2 regions of the Marinobacter sp. es.048 genome follow, and region 1 is predicted to be linked to the other one. Evidence: predicted binding sites of a transcription regulator. Region 1 holds the regulator's gene; the other holds the start of a gene.
What was found. The regulator sigma-54, encoded in region 1, starts transcription at its own class of promoters, with help from an activator protein. The targets are predictions, from matches to a motif close to ANTGGCATNNANNTTGCTNT.

Region 1 (5,771 bases):
TCCTCGAAACCCGCCAGGGTCTGAGCAAGGCCGATAGGGAGAAAAAGCTCGAGGAGTTGCTGGAGGAGTTTCACATCACCCATATCCGGGACAGTGTTGGCATGGCACTGTCCGGCGGCGAACGCCGACGGGTCGAAATCGCCCGAGCCCTTGCCATGGAGCCGGCCTTCATCCTTCTGGATGAGCCCTTCGCCGGTGTCGACCCCATATCCGTGAGTGACATCAAACACATCATCCGGCACCTGCGGGACAAGGGTATCGGCGTGCTGATTACCGATCATAACGTGCGCGAGACCCTGGACATCTGCGAGAACGCCTACATAGTGTCCGGCGGCCACATCATCGCCTCCGGCAATGCCGAGGCGATCCTTGCCAACCAGCAGGTCAAGGAAGTCTACCTGGGCGACGAATTCAGGCTGTGACACCGAATGGCTCATTGTTTTGATGACCTGTAGCAAGTAAACTCGGCAAAGAACTTGCTAGGGTAAAGTTAAATCACGGCAAGTAACCGACATATAAAGATTTTTTTCACAACTTATGACACAAAGCGCTGATGAGTGACGGATCCTGAACCATGGTTATGAAAGCCTCCTTACAGTTAAAGCTGGGTCAGAGCCTGACCATGACACCCCAGCTGCAACAGGCGATCCGGCTTCTCCAGCTCTCTACCCTCGACCTCCAACAGGAAATCCAGCAGGCACTGGAATCCAACCCCATGCTGGAGACCTCCGAGGACGACGACCAGACAACAGACGCTGCTACCGCTAATGACGAGCGCGAAGCCAACGCCACCGAGTCTGCCGCTGAAACTGCGCCGGAACCGTCCAAAGACTGGGACGAATCCGAAAACGGCCCGGACTGGTCCTCTGAAAACGAAATTCCGGACAATATTCCGGACGATCTGCCGGTAGACACTGCCTGGGACGACATATACCAGTCCGCCCCTGCTCCTGCAGCCCGCAATGACGACGAAAACGATCACGATTTCGAAACCCGTAACTCGCCCACTGAAACGCTTCAGGATCACTTGGAATGGCAGCTCAATCTGACCCCACTGAGTGAACGGGATCAGGCCATTGCACATGCCCTGATGGACGCGGTGGATGAGCGCGGCTATCTGACAAGTGCCCTGGAAGAGATCCATGCCGGGATGCTGGATGAAAACGACGAGGACCCCCTTGAGCTGGATGAAGTGGAAGCGGTTCTTCACCGACTGCAGCATTTTGACCCTCCTGGCGTTTTCGCCCGGGATCTTCAGGAATGCCTGCTGATCCAGCTTAACCAGCTACCACCGGAAACGCCCTGGCTGGCCCAGGCACGACTGGTGATCACTCACTACATCAACCTGCTGGGCAACCGGGACTACGCCCAGTTGCTGCGCCGCAGCCGCCTGAAAGAAGACCAATTGCGGGAGGTCCTGGCGCTGATCACCGGCCTGAATCCGCGTCCGGGCGACGTTATTGACCGCGCCGAACCCGACTACGTCATCCCAGACGTCATCGTTCGCAAGCACAATGGTCGCTGGCGTGTTGAGCTGAATCCGGAAATTGCTCCGCGCATCCGGGTGAATGCCAGCTATGCTTCACTTATAAGGCGTGCGGACAGCAGTGCAGACAACACTTACCTGCGCGATCAGTTGCAGGAGGCCAAGTGGTTTATCAAAAGCCTGCAAAGCCGCAATGAGACCCTGCTAAAAGTGGCGACCCGCATTGTCGAGCACCAGCAGGGATTCCTGGATCACGGCGAAGAAGCGATGAAGCCGCTGATCCTTTCAGACATCGCCCAGGCGGTAGAAATGCATGAGTCGACGATTTCACGGGTAACGACCCAGAAATACATGCATACCCCCCGGGGCATATTCGAACTGAAGTATTTCTTCTCCAGCCATGTCAGCACTGACGAGGGCGGGGAATGCTCTTCCACGGCCATTCGCGCGATGATCAAGAAGCTGATTGCCGCCGAAACGCCGAAAAAGCCGTTGAGCGACAGTAAAATTGCAGCCATGCTAGGGGAACAGGGAATCAAGGTTGCGCGACGCACCGTTGCCAAGTATCGGGAGGCCATGCACATTCCGCCGTCTAACGAGCGCAAGCGATTGGTCTGAATACCCCTGGGGCGGGACGCAATACCATATTCGCCGGCGCACAATGCGTCAGCACCCAGACCGGCTCCCGGGAGCCGGCATGATGACAACAGGAGACGCCTATGCAACTCAATATTTCAGGCCATCACGTAGAACTGACTCCCGCACTGAAGGATTATGTTTCAGAGAAGTTCGAGAAGCTCGAGCGTCACTTTGACCACATCAGTAACTGCCAGGTAACCCTGGAAGTGGAAAAGGTGCGCCAGATTGCGGAAGCCACGTTGCACGTGGTTGGTGGTGAGATTCACGCAAAGGCAGAAAACGAGGATATGTATGCGGCCATCGACTCCCTGATCGACAAGCTGGACCGCCAGATCCTCAAGCATAAGGAAAAGAATGTAGACCGGATGCACGGAAACGGCTCTCGCTAACTGGTTGTTTTCATGCAAGTCATCTAATCGAGCTGCGACATGAGCAACGTGTCGCAGCCTTTTTTTTAACGGAAACGCAGTCGATCCATGAGCGACACATCCCTGACCATAGACAACATTCTTGCTCCGGAGCTCACCCTCTGCAGGGTACCTGCGTCCAGCAAGAAACGGGCCCTGGAGTTTATTGCCGAGCAAATAAACCATCAGGACAACACGCTCAGCGAGACCCAGCTCTTCAACAACCTGATTTCCCGTGAGCGCCTGGGCAGCACCGGCATTGGACAGGGAATCGCCATTCCCCACTGCCGCCTGGAGGGACTTGATCACGTGGTGGGCGTGCTGATGACGCTTGAAGAAAGCGTGGAGTTCGATGCAATCGACAATCAGCCGGTCGATCTGATTTTTGCCCTGATCGTCCCGAAAGAGGCTACCAGCGAACATCTGGAGCTGCTCAGCCAACTGGCCGAGAAGTTCAATGAGCGGTCGTTCTGTGATCGCCTCCGGCAATGCGAGGACGCCAGTACGCTGTACCAGCGCATGACCGCCTCGGGCGGATGATATTCATTGCAGTGGAGGTAAGGTGGTCATGAAGCTGATTATCGTCAGTGGCAGGTCCGGTTCGGGCAAGAGTACCGCACTTCATGTGCTGGAGGACCTCGGGTTCTATTGCATCGACAATCTTCCCATTGGTCTGCTCTTCCCCCTTACCCGGGAAGCAGCCAGCCAGACCAAGCCTGGTCGACTGGGCAAGATGGCGGTCAGTATCGATGCCCGCAACCTGTCCGGGGAGCTGGCCAATTTCGAGGAGATATACCGCCTCAGGACCGTATCATCTCTGACCCGACGAGCAGTCGCTCTGCACGTCCACGCACCGCAGAGCATCCGTAGTGACAGACCTCACTCCGGAGCCATACCAGCGAGATCTGCTGACCCTCTCCACTCCGACCTGTACACCACCGCATCCATGTACACTGCGGACATGTAGCACGTCGTCGTCGAAGATCAGACTGCCCTTGTAGTAGCCCCCATTTAAACCGGACACCTTGGTAGAAGCAAAGGCCTAGGCATAGACCTAGTGCAAAGGAGTGTCCAAGGTGGAGAGAATCGAAGTCATAACCGGAGTGCAACGTCGTCGCCGGTATTCCGCACAGGAGAAGGCATTCATGGTTGCTGAGTGTGAGCGGCCAGGCATGTCAGTGTCGCTTGTAGCGCGACGTCATGGTATATCAGCAAGTCTGTTGTTCCGTTGGAAGAAGCTGATGAAAGACGGTGGCATGTCCGCGATTGAATCCGGTGATGAGGTTGTCAGTGCATCCGAGGTGAAGGCCCTGAACAAAAAGGTTCGGGACCTGGAGCGGATGTTGGGCCGCAAGACGATGGAAGCTGAAATACTCCGGGAAGCTCTGGAGGTGGCTCAGTCAAAAAAGTTGATCTCGCGCATGCCGTTGCTGCCACCGGACGATACCCTCTGAAGCGGGTAGCGGAGGTACTGAAGGTATCGCGCTCCAACCTTCTGGATCGCCTTCACGGCCGCCAGAAAGGTAGATGTCCCAGATACAAAAAACAGGACGATGACCGGCATTTGCCGGTTATCAGAGAGCTGTGTGAAGTCCGTGCGGCCAATGGCTATCGAAGGATTACGGCACGCTTGAATCGGTTGCTTGCAGCCAACGATGAGCGAGTGAACCACAAGCGTGTGTACCGGCTGATGAAGCAGGATGGGCTGTTGTTGCCCCGTTACACGGGCCGGCCTCAGGAGCGTTGTCACAACGGCCAGGTCATTACGTTGAAGCCGGACCTCCGTTGGTGCTCAGACGGCTTCGAGATCCGCTGTTGGAATAAGGAGGTGGTTCGCGTGGCCTTCAGCCTGGACTGCTGTGATCGGGAACTGATGCGCTATGTGGCGACGACCGGGGGAGTCACCGCTGAGATGGTCCAGGACCTGTTGCTGGAAAGCCTGGAATACCGCTTCGGCCAGTCAGAGCATGTTCCACACCCGCTGGAATGGCTGACGGACAATGGCAGCTGCTACATTGCCAAAGAAACGCGAGCGTTCGCATCTTCTCTGGGCTTTGTGGTGTGCACTACGCCTGTGAGAAGCCCGCAGAGCAACGGCATGGCTGAGGCCTTCGTGAAGACGTTCAAAAGGGACTATATTTACCTGAACGATCTTCCCGACGCCGCCTCTGTGATGGCGAAGTTGCCGGAATGGATCGAGGACTATAACCGCAGTCACCCACACAAGGGACTGAAAATGAAATCGCCCTGGGAATACCGGGCGGAACTGGCATCAAATGAATGAGGTGGTGTCTGGTTTAGCGGGGGCAACACATCGAGGAGATACGCGCTCAGGAACGGTATCGTGAATCATCTTCTGACGCGACAGCGCTCTGCACGTCCACGCACCGCAGAAGCATCGTAGTGATGACAGACTCACTCGAGCATACAGCGAGAGATGCTGAGCTCTCAGCTTCGACTGTATGTAACACCGCATGTCATGTACGACTGCGGACATGTAGCAACGTCGTCGAATCAGACCCTTTTGTTCCAATCATTTGGCTTTAAACACGGGGTGCCTCTGGATTCCGACTACGTCTTTGATGTCCGCTGTCTGCCGAACCCTTACTGGGACACGAGCCTGCGCAAATACGTCGGTACGGATCAGCCGGTGATCGAATTTCTGGAAAAAGAACCGGCAAGCCGGAAGATGATCGAAGACCTGAAGGCATTTCTGGATACCTGGCTGCCCTCTTTCGCCGACAGCAACCGAAGCTATATGACGATTTCCATTGGTTGTACCGGCGGCCAGCACCGGTCAGTCTACGTATGCGAGCAATTGGGTGAATACTTCCGGCAACGGTACAGTAATGTGCAGGTTCGCCATACCGAACTGCCACACCTCCAGACCCGGGAAGAGATCTGATCGAACCATGATTCGCCGCCCGATTACAATTATCAACAAACTGGGCCTGCACGCGCGTGCTACGGCGAAGCTCGTCAACACGGCATCCGAATTCGACAGCGCCGTGCGAATCAGCGGCAAGGGCCGGGATGTCGACGCCAAGAATATCATGCAGGTGATGATGCTGGCCGCCAGCAAAGGGACTGATGTGGAGCTGATTGCCGAGGGACCGGACGAAGAACAGGCCATCGAGGCACTGGTGGAACTGATCAACGACTATTTCGGCGAAGGCGAATAATTAAGATGGGGCCAGTTCACTCTGACCCCTTTTTCATCTGTCCCCGAGTAAAAAAAC
Region 2 (5,771 bases), 510 kb from region 1:
CCGAGTTCAGGATATCGTCCAGCCGCACAGGAATCGCCACCATCCTGTCGTCCAGGGCGCGGTAGAGCATTGCACTGTTCAGGTTTGCAAAAGGATTGGCGCCACCGGCGCTAAGCATCATGTCCAGGACGGTCATACCCGGCCTGTGTGGCACCGAAATAGGTTGATTAACCGCGCCGGTTACCCGTACCCGGTCGCTGAATTCATGGCTACCCATCGATGTAACCACAACGGTAACCTGAGGCTCGCGAATATAGCTTGCCAGGCCCTGCTCGATCTCGTTGGCGAGCTGTTCCGGTGTTTTACCGGTAGCCATCACATCACCAATGAGTGGCATGGAAACCCGGCCATCGGGCCTGACGGGAACCCCGATACTCAGATCCTGATTGCGCCAGACGGAAATCTGGATTGAATCTGTCGGGCCGAGCACATATTCGTCAACACTCGTTGAAGTCTGCAAACTGAGTGCTTCGTTAATGGCTTCCTGCGACGATGACTGGGGCGCCGCACAACCCGCGACAAACGCTATCGCGACCAGGGACATCAGCAAACCCTGCAGTGAATACTTCGATGACATTGTTATTCCTCTCTGGTTCCGTGTCTGTTTCCATGTCTCGGGGAGAGCTGGTCCCGAAACTACCTTGATCCTTTTTTGAACAATACCACTTCTACTGTCTGAATTATAATCAATAAATCCAGCAACAGGCTTTGATTCTTGATGTAGTAGAGGTCGTAACGAAGCTTCTCCCGTGTATCTTCCTCGTTATCTGCATAAGCAAAGCAAAGCTGTGCCCAACCAGTCAAACCAGGCTTCACGCGATGGCGTTCACTATAAAACGGAATGGCCTCTGACAACTGCTCTACGAAAACCGGTCGTTCAGGGCGCGGACCCACAAAGGCCATGGTGCCGTTCAATACGTTAAAAATTTGTGGCAATTCGTCTATCCGCACCTTGCGGATAAACTCCCCCACTTTCGTAACCCTGGTATCATTCTGGCTGGCCCATACGGCACCGTCCTTTTCCGCATCGGTTCTCATTGAGCGAAACTTGTGAACTCTAAAAACACTTCCGTTGAGCCCTACCCTCTCCTGGCTATAAAAAACCGGGGCTTTGAGGCCGTCTTCAATTTTGATAGCAATAGCCGTGAAAATCATCAGAGGTAGCCCGACCAATAACAGGGCGCTGGCCGCCAGAACGTCCAGGGAGCGCTTGCCAACCCCGAACACGGAAGAAACGGTGAATCCGTCGGAAAATACCAGCCAGCCACGAGTAACCATTTCCAGAGCGACTTTTCTGGACTCCCGCTCGTAAAAGGTGGCGCCATCGACAATTTTCACGCCTTCCATTTTGCATTCCAGCAGATCTTCCATCGGCAGGCCTTTTCGGCGGTCGTCTACCGCAACTACGATTTCGTGCACCGGATGCTTGATTATGTACTGCTGCAGCGTGGTTGGAATGTTCAACAAATAGTCTTCACCGATCTCGACCGGTTCTTCTCGCAGCGGGACAAACCCCGTAAGGATAAACCCCTTGCGGTTGAAGGGGGTTTCAAGATCTTCATGTATCTGCCTGGCGCGAAAACCTGCGCCAAGCACCAGTACTTTCCGTTTGAACGCCTCCTTCCCCACACTAGCGAAAAAGAGCGAACGAGCGATGCCCAACAGGAAAAACCCAAAAACAGACGCGGTTGTAAGCACGCTGCTAGTGCCCATGTACCACAGCCAGTCTGACGCAAGCAGGTAGGCAAAACCGCAAAACGGAATGTTCACAATCAACGCCATAATGGTGCGAAGCATCATTCCAGACATGCCTTCCTGCAGCCGTGACTGATGTACACCGAGTGCAACCATCACCAAGAGGTTAAGGGCGGAAAATACGATGGCTGAGGGCAGGACGTAGTACAGGCTTTCGAGGAAAAACGAAAGATCCCCGAAGTAGCGAAAAAACACGGCCAACGCGAAGGCGGACGCCAGCACCAGAAAATCGATCAAGCCAAGGATGATATAGGGCAGATGGATGTAATGTCTAAACAATCTGACGTGGGCCACGCCAACTCCTTGTGTTACTGAGACGATGCCTGCTCGCGCGTCCGATGCGACAGGAACTGCAATCAAAAATGATTGTACGTCAAATGGGACGGAGTTCAATCAATCCGAAAAGCTCAGGCGGATTAAACAATGTAAATTCTGCAGCACTTTAAGCATCGAACGCTTCAGATGTATTCACGATTCAAGCATATCGAAATGGTTGTTACTTGTACGCAACATCAGCCGGATCTAATCGTCGATATTTTTTACACCGTTACTTGACCTGCGATCAAAAAAGACTCCTTTTACACTGTTTTTCTGACTATTTTTCGTTTTTGGCGTGATACTGGCTTAATCCCAACTCACGCTTGAATCTACCGATTCAATTGGGAATTTTAAAAGGACGGAATATTATGAAGTTATTCTCGAAGACATTGATTGGTCTGGCATTGTCGGGAATGGTTGGCACAGCAAGCGCCGGTGTTATCAAGTTTGAAGCTGCTTATGGTGCAGATGATGCCAATGCGGCAGCCGCAGCCTTTAGCGATTCTACTTACAACGGCATCACTGAAACTTTTGATGACCCGATTAACAGTTACACGATTACCAACGAAACCTACGAGGCTTCCGGTGCAACCGGTGATCAAGCCACATGGGTCGTCGGTGGATCAGCATTCGAGACCAGTGTTGGTACCTTCACCATGACAGCGCCGAATACAGCCAGCAACGGTAACATTCGCAATGATCTGCTCATGATCGAAGACGATACTACTGGCGAATTCGGCCGCAACATGGCCTATGATTCCCAGTGGCTTGATAGCAACGACGCTGACCAGGTGACCTGGGACATAATTGACAGTAACTACAATGCGCTTGGGTTCTTTCTCTCCGATGCGAACGATCAAGGAGCCACGCTGGAGTTTCTGTTTAGCAATGGAGACTCTTCGACGCTAACATTTAAAGGTCCTGCCACCGGCGACGGCAGACAGCCGAACGGCAACATCGCCTACATTACTTTGTTTTCTGATGTAGCCTTTACTGGTGTCAACTTGCTGTTCGATAACGGCGAAGGCAATGCCGATGGCTGGGGAATCGATAATGTAAGCCTCGCCAGGGTCCCGGAACCAGGCACACTTGCCTTACTAGGCCTGGGTTTACTGGGCTTGGCTATTGGGCGTAGCAGGAAAGCCTGAGTCTAATTATTTAGCAGACTCTAGTTTTTTAAGGAAACCCCGGGGAATGATGCTCCCTGGGGTTTTTTTATAATATTGCGTATCGGGTCTATATGACAAACAAGCTCATAAATTCCTGTACTGGCGTAGCTTCAAGCAATTTCTGATCCTTACAGATCTCGAATATCTGATCGCAACGCTGACCCGGAAACCGGGTGTCCAGATTATTGCGGAACTTATCCTCAAGGAGCGGAATGCCCTCCTCCCTGCGGCGACGATGCCCGATCGGATATTCAACCGCCACGTTGTCTGTGCTGCTGCCATCGTTAAAGAACACCTGAATAGCGTTGGCGATGGATCGCTTGTCTTCTTCGAGATATTCCCGGCTGTACCTTTCATCTTCCACCACTTCCATTTTTTCGCGGATTCGGTCGATGATCGGGTTAGCTTGGTGAAAGCTGTCTTCATAGTGCTCGGCCGTCAAAGTGCCGAAGATCAGTGGCACTGCCGCCATGTATTGCAGGCAGTGATCCCTGTCTGCTGCGTTGGCAAGTCTGCCTTGCTTTGAGATGATACGGATAGCCGATTCGTGGGTAGTAATGACAATCCGATCGATCTCGTCCAGTCGGTCTTTGACGTGCGGGTGCAGGGTGACCGCCGCTTCTGCTGCTGTCTGGGCATGAAACTCCGCCGGGAACGAGATCTTGAAGAGGACGTTCTCCATTACGTAGGAGCCAAACTCCTGGGGCATAGAGAACTGGCGTTTATCCTCAGGCTTCAGCTTCTGGTCTTTGTTGGTTTTGCTGAACAGAACGTCATAGAACCCCCACTGTGGAGCAGTCAGCGCGCTTGGAATGCCCATTTCTCCGCGCATAGCGATGTCTGCCAGCCGAACTGCACGGGATGTCGCATCGCCTGCTGCCCAGGATTTGCGCGACCCTGCATTGGGTGCATGGCGATAGGTACGCAAGGATTGGCCGTCTACCCAGGCGTGTGAAAGCGCCGATAGCAACTGTTCCCTGTTCGCGCCCATCATTTTTGCGGTGACGGCTGTGGATGCCACCTTGACCAATACAACGTGGTCCAGGCCCACCCGGTTGAAGGAATTTTCCAGGGCCAGCACACCTTGAATTTCGTGGGCCATTATCATGGCTTCCAACACATCCATCATGGTGAGCGGGGCTTTGCCCTCTGCAACCCGCTTCTGGGAGAGGTGATCGGCTACCGCCAGAATGCCACCCAGATTGTCCGACGGATGCCCCCACTCCGCTGCCAGCCAGGTATCGTTGTAGTCCAGCCAGCGAATGGTGCAGCCGATATCCCAGGCGGCTTTTACCGGGTCCAGCCTGAAAGACGTTCCCGGAACCCGGGCACCGTAGGGCACCATCGTGCCCTCTACAATCGGGCCCAGATGTTTGGTGCATTCCGGGAATCGCAACGCCAGCAAGCCACAGCCCAGCGTGTCCATCAGGCAGTTTCGGGCGGTGTTCCAGGCTTCCTGACTTTTTATTCGGTAGTTCAGGGTGTAGTCGGCAATGGTCTGTATCAGGTCATCGTAGTCCGGGCGTTCATTGAGATCGAATGTTGCTGACATGGTAAGAGCTCCAGAGTATCTCAGTTCGTGATGCGACCAACCTGGCTTATGGTTTCCTGAAGGCCGCCCTTATTCCACGTTGCCAGAAAAGATCAACTCATTATTTTATTAATGACTTATATATTCAATATCGATCTTAAAAACAAAAAGTTAAACATTGTTCGTAACGCATCCAGAAAATCAGGTTAATTTGATTTAATAAATACTCTTACGACGATTTCCTCCAATTTCAATACAACTATCTGTTTACCATTAGGTTAGTAGACTCAAACCACTGTCAAACCCGTAATGCTACAATATATTTATTCGAGCCTAGTCTCGCCTATAATCTCGTGCCAACAAAGAACAACCGGAATTACACTTTAAAGACAGATTTACGAAATCTTCGATAAACCTTGGAAACGCCAGTGACTAGTTCCTCTATCGAGTCTGCAATTACCGAATGGGCCGCTATCCTGGGAAAATCCGGAGTCACCTCGGCGAGCGCCGAGAATCTTGGTGCCTCTACAATTGGAACCAGGCGCTCAATTCCGGCTGTTCTGCGCCCGGAAACACAGGAGCAGGTCGCAGACATTCTACAAATTGCGCAACGCTGGAAGGTCTCGGTCTACCCGGTGAGCACGGGTAACAACTGGGGTTACGGCAGTGCCAACCCGGTGGAAGACGATTGCGTAATCCTTGACCTCAGCCGCCTTGATCGAATTTCCGATTTTGACCCGGAAATGGGCGTTGTTACTGTTGAGCCCGGGGTAACTCAGGGCGCCCTGCGAGAATTCCTCGATCGCAATGATGGCGATTACCTTGTTCCTGTGACAGGCGCGGGACCCACTTGCAGCATTCTTGGTAATGCACTTGAGCGTGGTTACGGCATCACGCCGATTACCGACCATTTCGCGGCAGTAACCAAAATAGAAGCGGTGCTGCCCGACGGCACGCTTTACAGGACCCCATTGAGCGAACTTGGCGGTGCGGAAATA

Region 2: the regulator sigma-54 is predicted to act here: its motif matches at 2,363-2,382, upstream of CFT65_RS19260 (PEP-CTERM sorting domain-containing protein).

The regions. Positions count from the first base shown of each region.
Region 1 is NZ_FYFA01000001.1:1,840,126-1,845,896, reverse strand. It holds gene lptB (LPS export ABC transporter ATP-binding protein) at 1-422, shown strand, start outside; gene CFT65_RS08530 (RNA polymerase factor sigma-54) at 581-2,104, shown strand; gene hpf (ribosome hibernation promoting factor) at 2,206-2,514, shown strand; gene ptsN (PTS IIA-like nitrogen regulatory protein PtsN) at 2,602-3,072, shown strand; partial or broken gene CFT65_RS08515 (RNase adapter RapZ) at 3,101-3,331, shown strand; one part of gene CFT65_RS08510 (IS3 family transposase) at 3,609-3,936, shown strand; one part of gene CFT65_RS08510 (IS3 family transposase) at 3,936-4,816, shown strand; partial or broken gene CFT65_RS08505 (RNase adaptor protein RapZ) at 5,054-5,437, shown strand; gene CFT65_RS08500 (HPr family phosphocarrier protein) at 5,445-5,714, shown strand.
Region 2 is NZ_FYFA01000001.1:2,353,371-2,359,141, reverse strand. It holds gene CFT65_RS10955 (XrtA/PEP-CTERM system exopolysaccharide export protein) at 1-577, opposite strand, end outside; gene CFT65_RS10950 (TIGR03013 family XrtA/PEP-CTERM system glycosyltransferase) at 637-2,049, opposite strand; gene CFT65_RS19260 (PEP-CTERM sorting domain-containing protein) at 2,442-3,221, shown strand; gene prpD (2-methylcitrate dehydratase) at 3,310-4,794, opposite strand; gene CFT65_RS10935 (FAD-binding oxidoreductase) at 5,202-5,771, shown strand, end outside.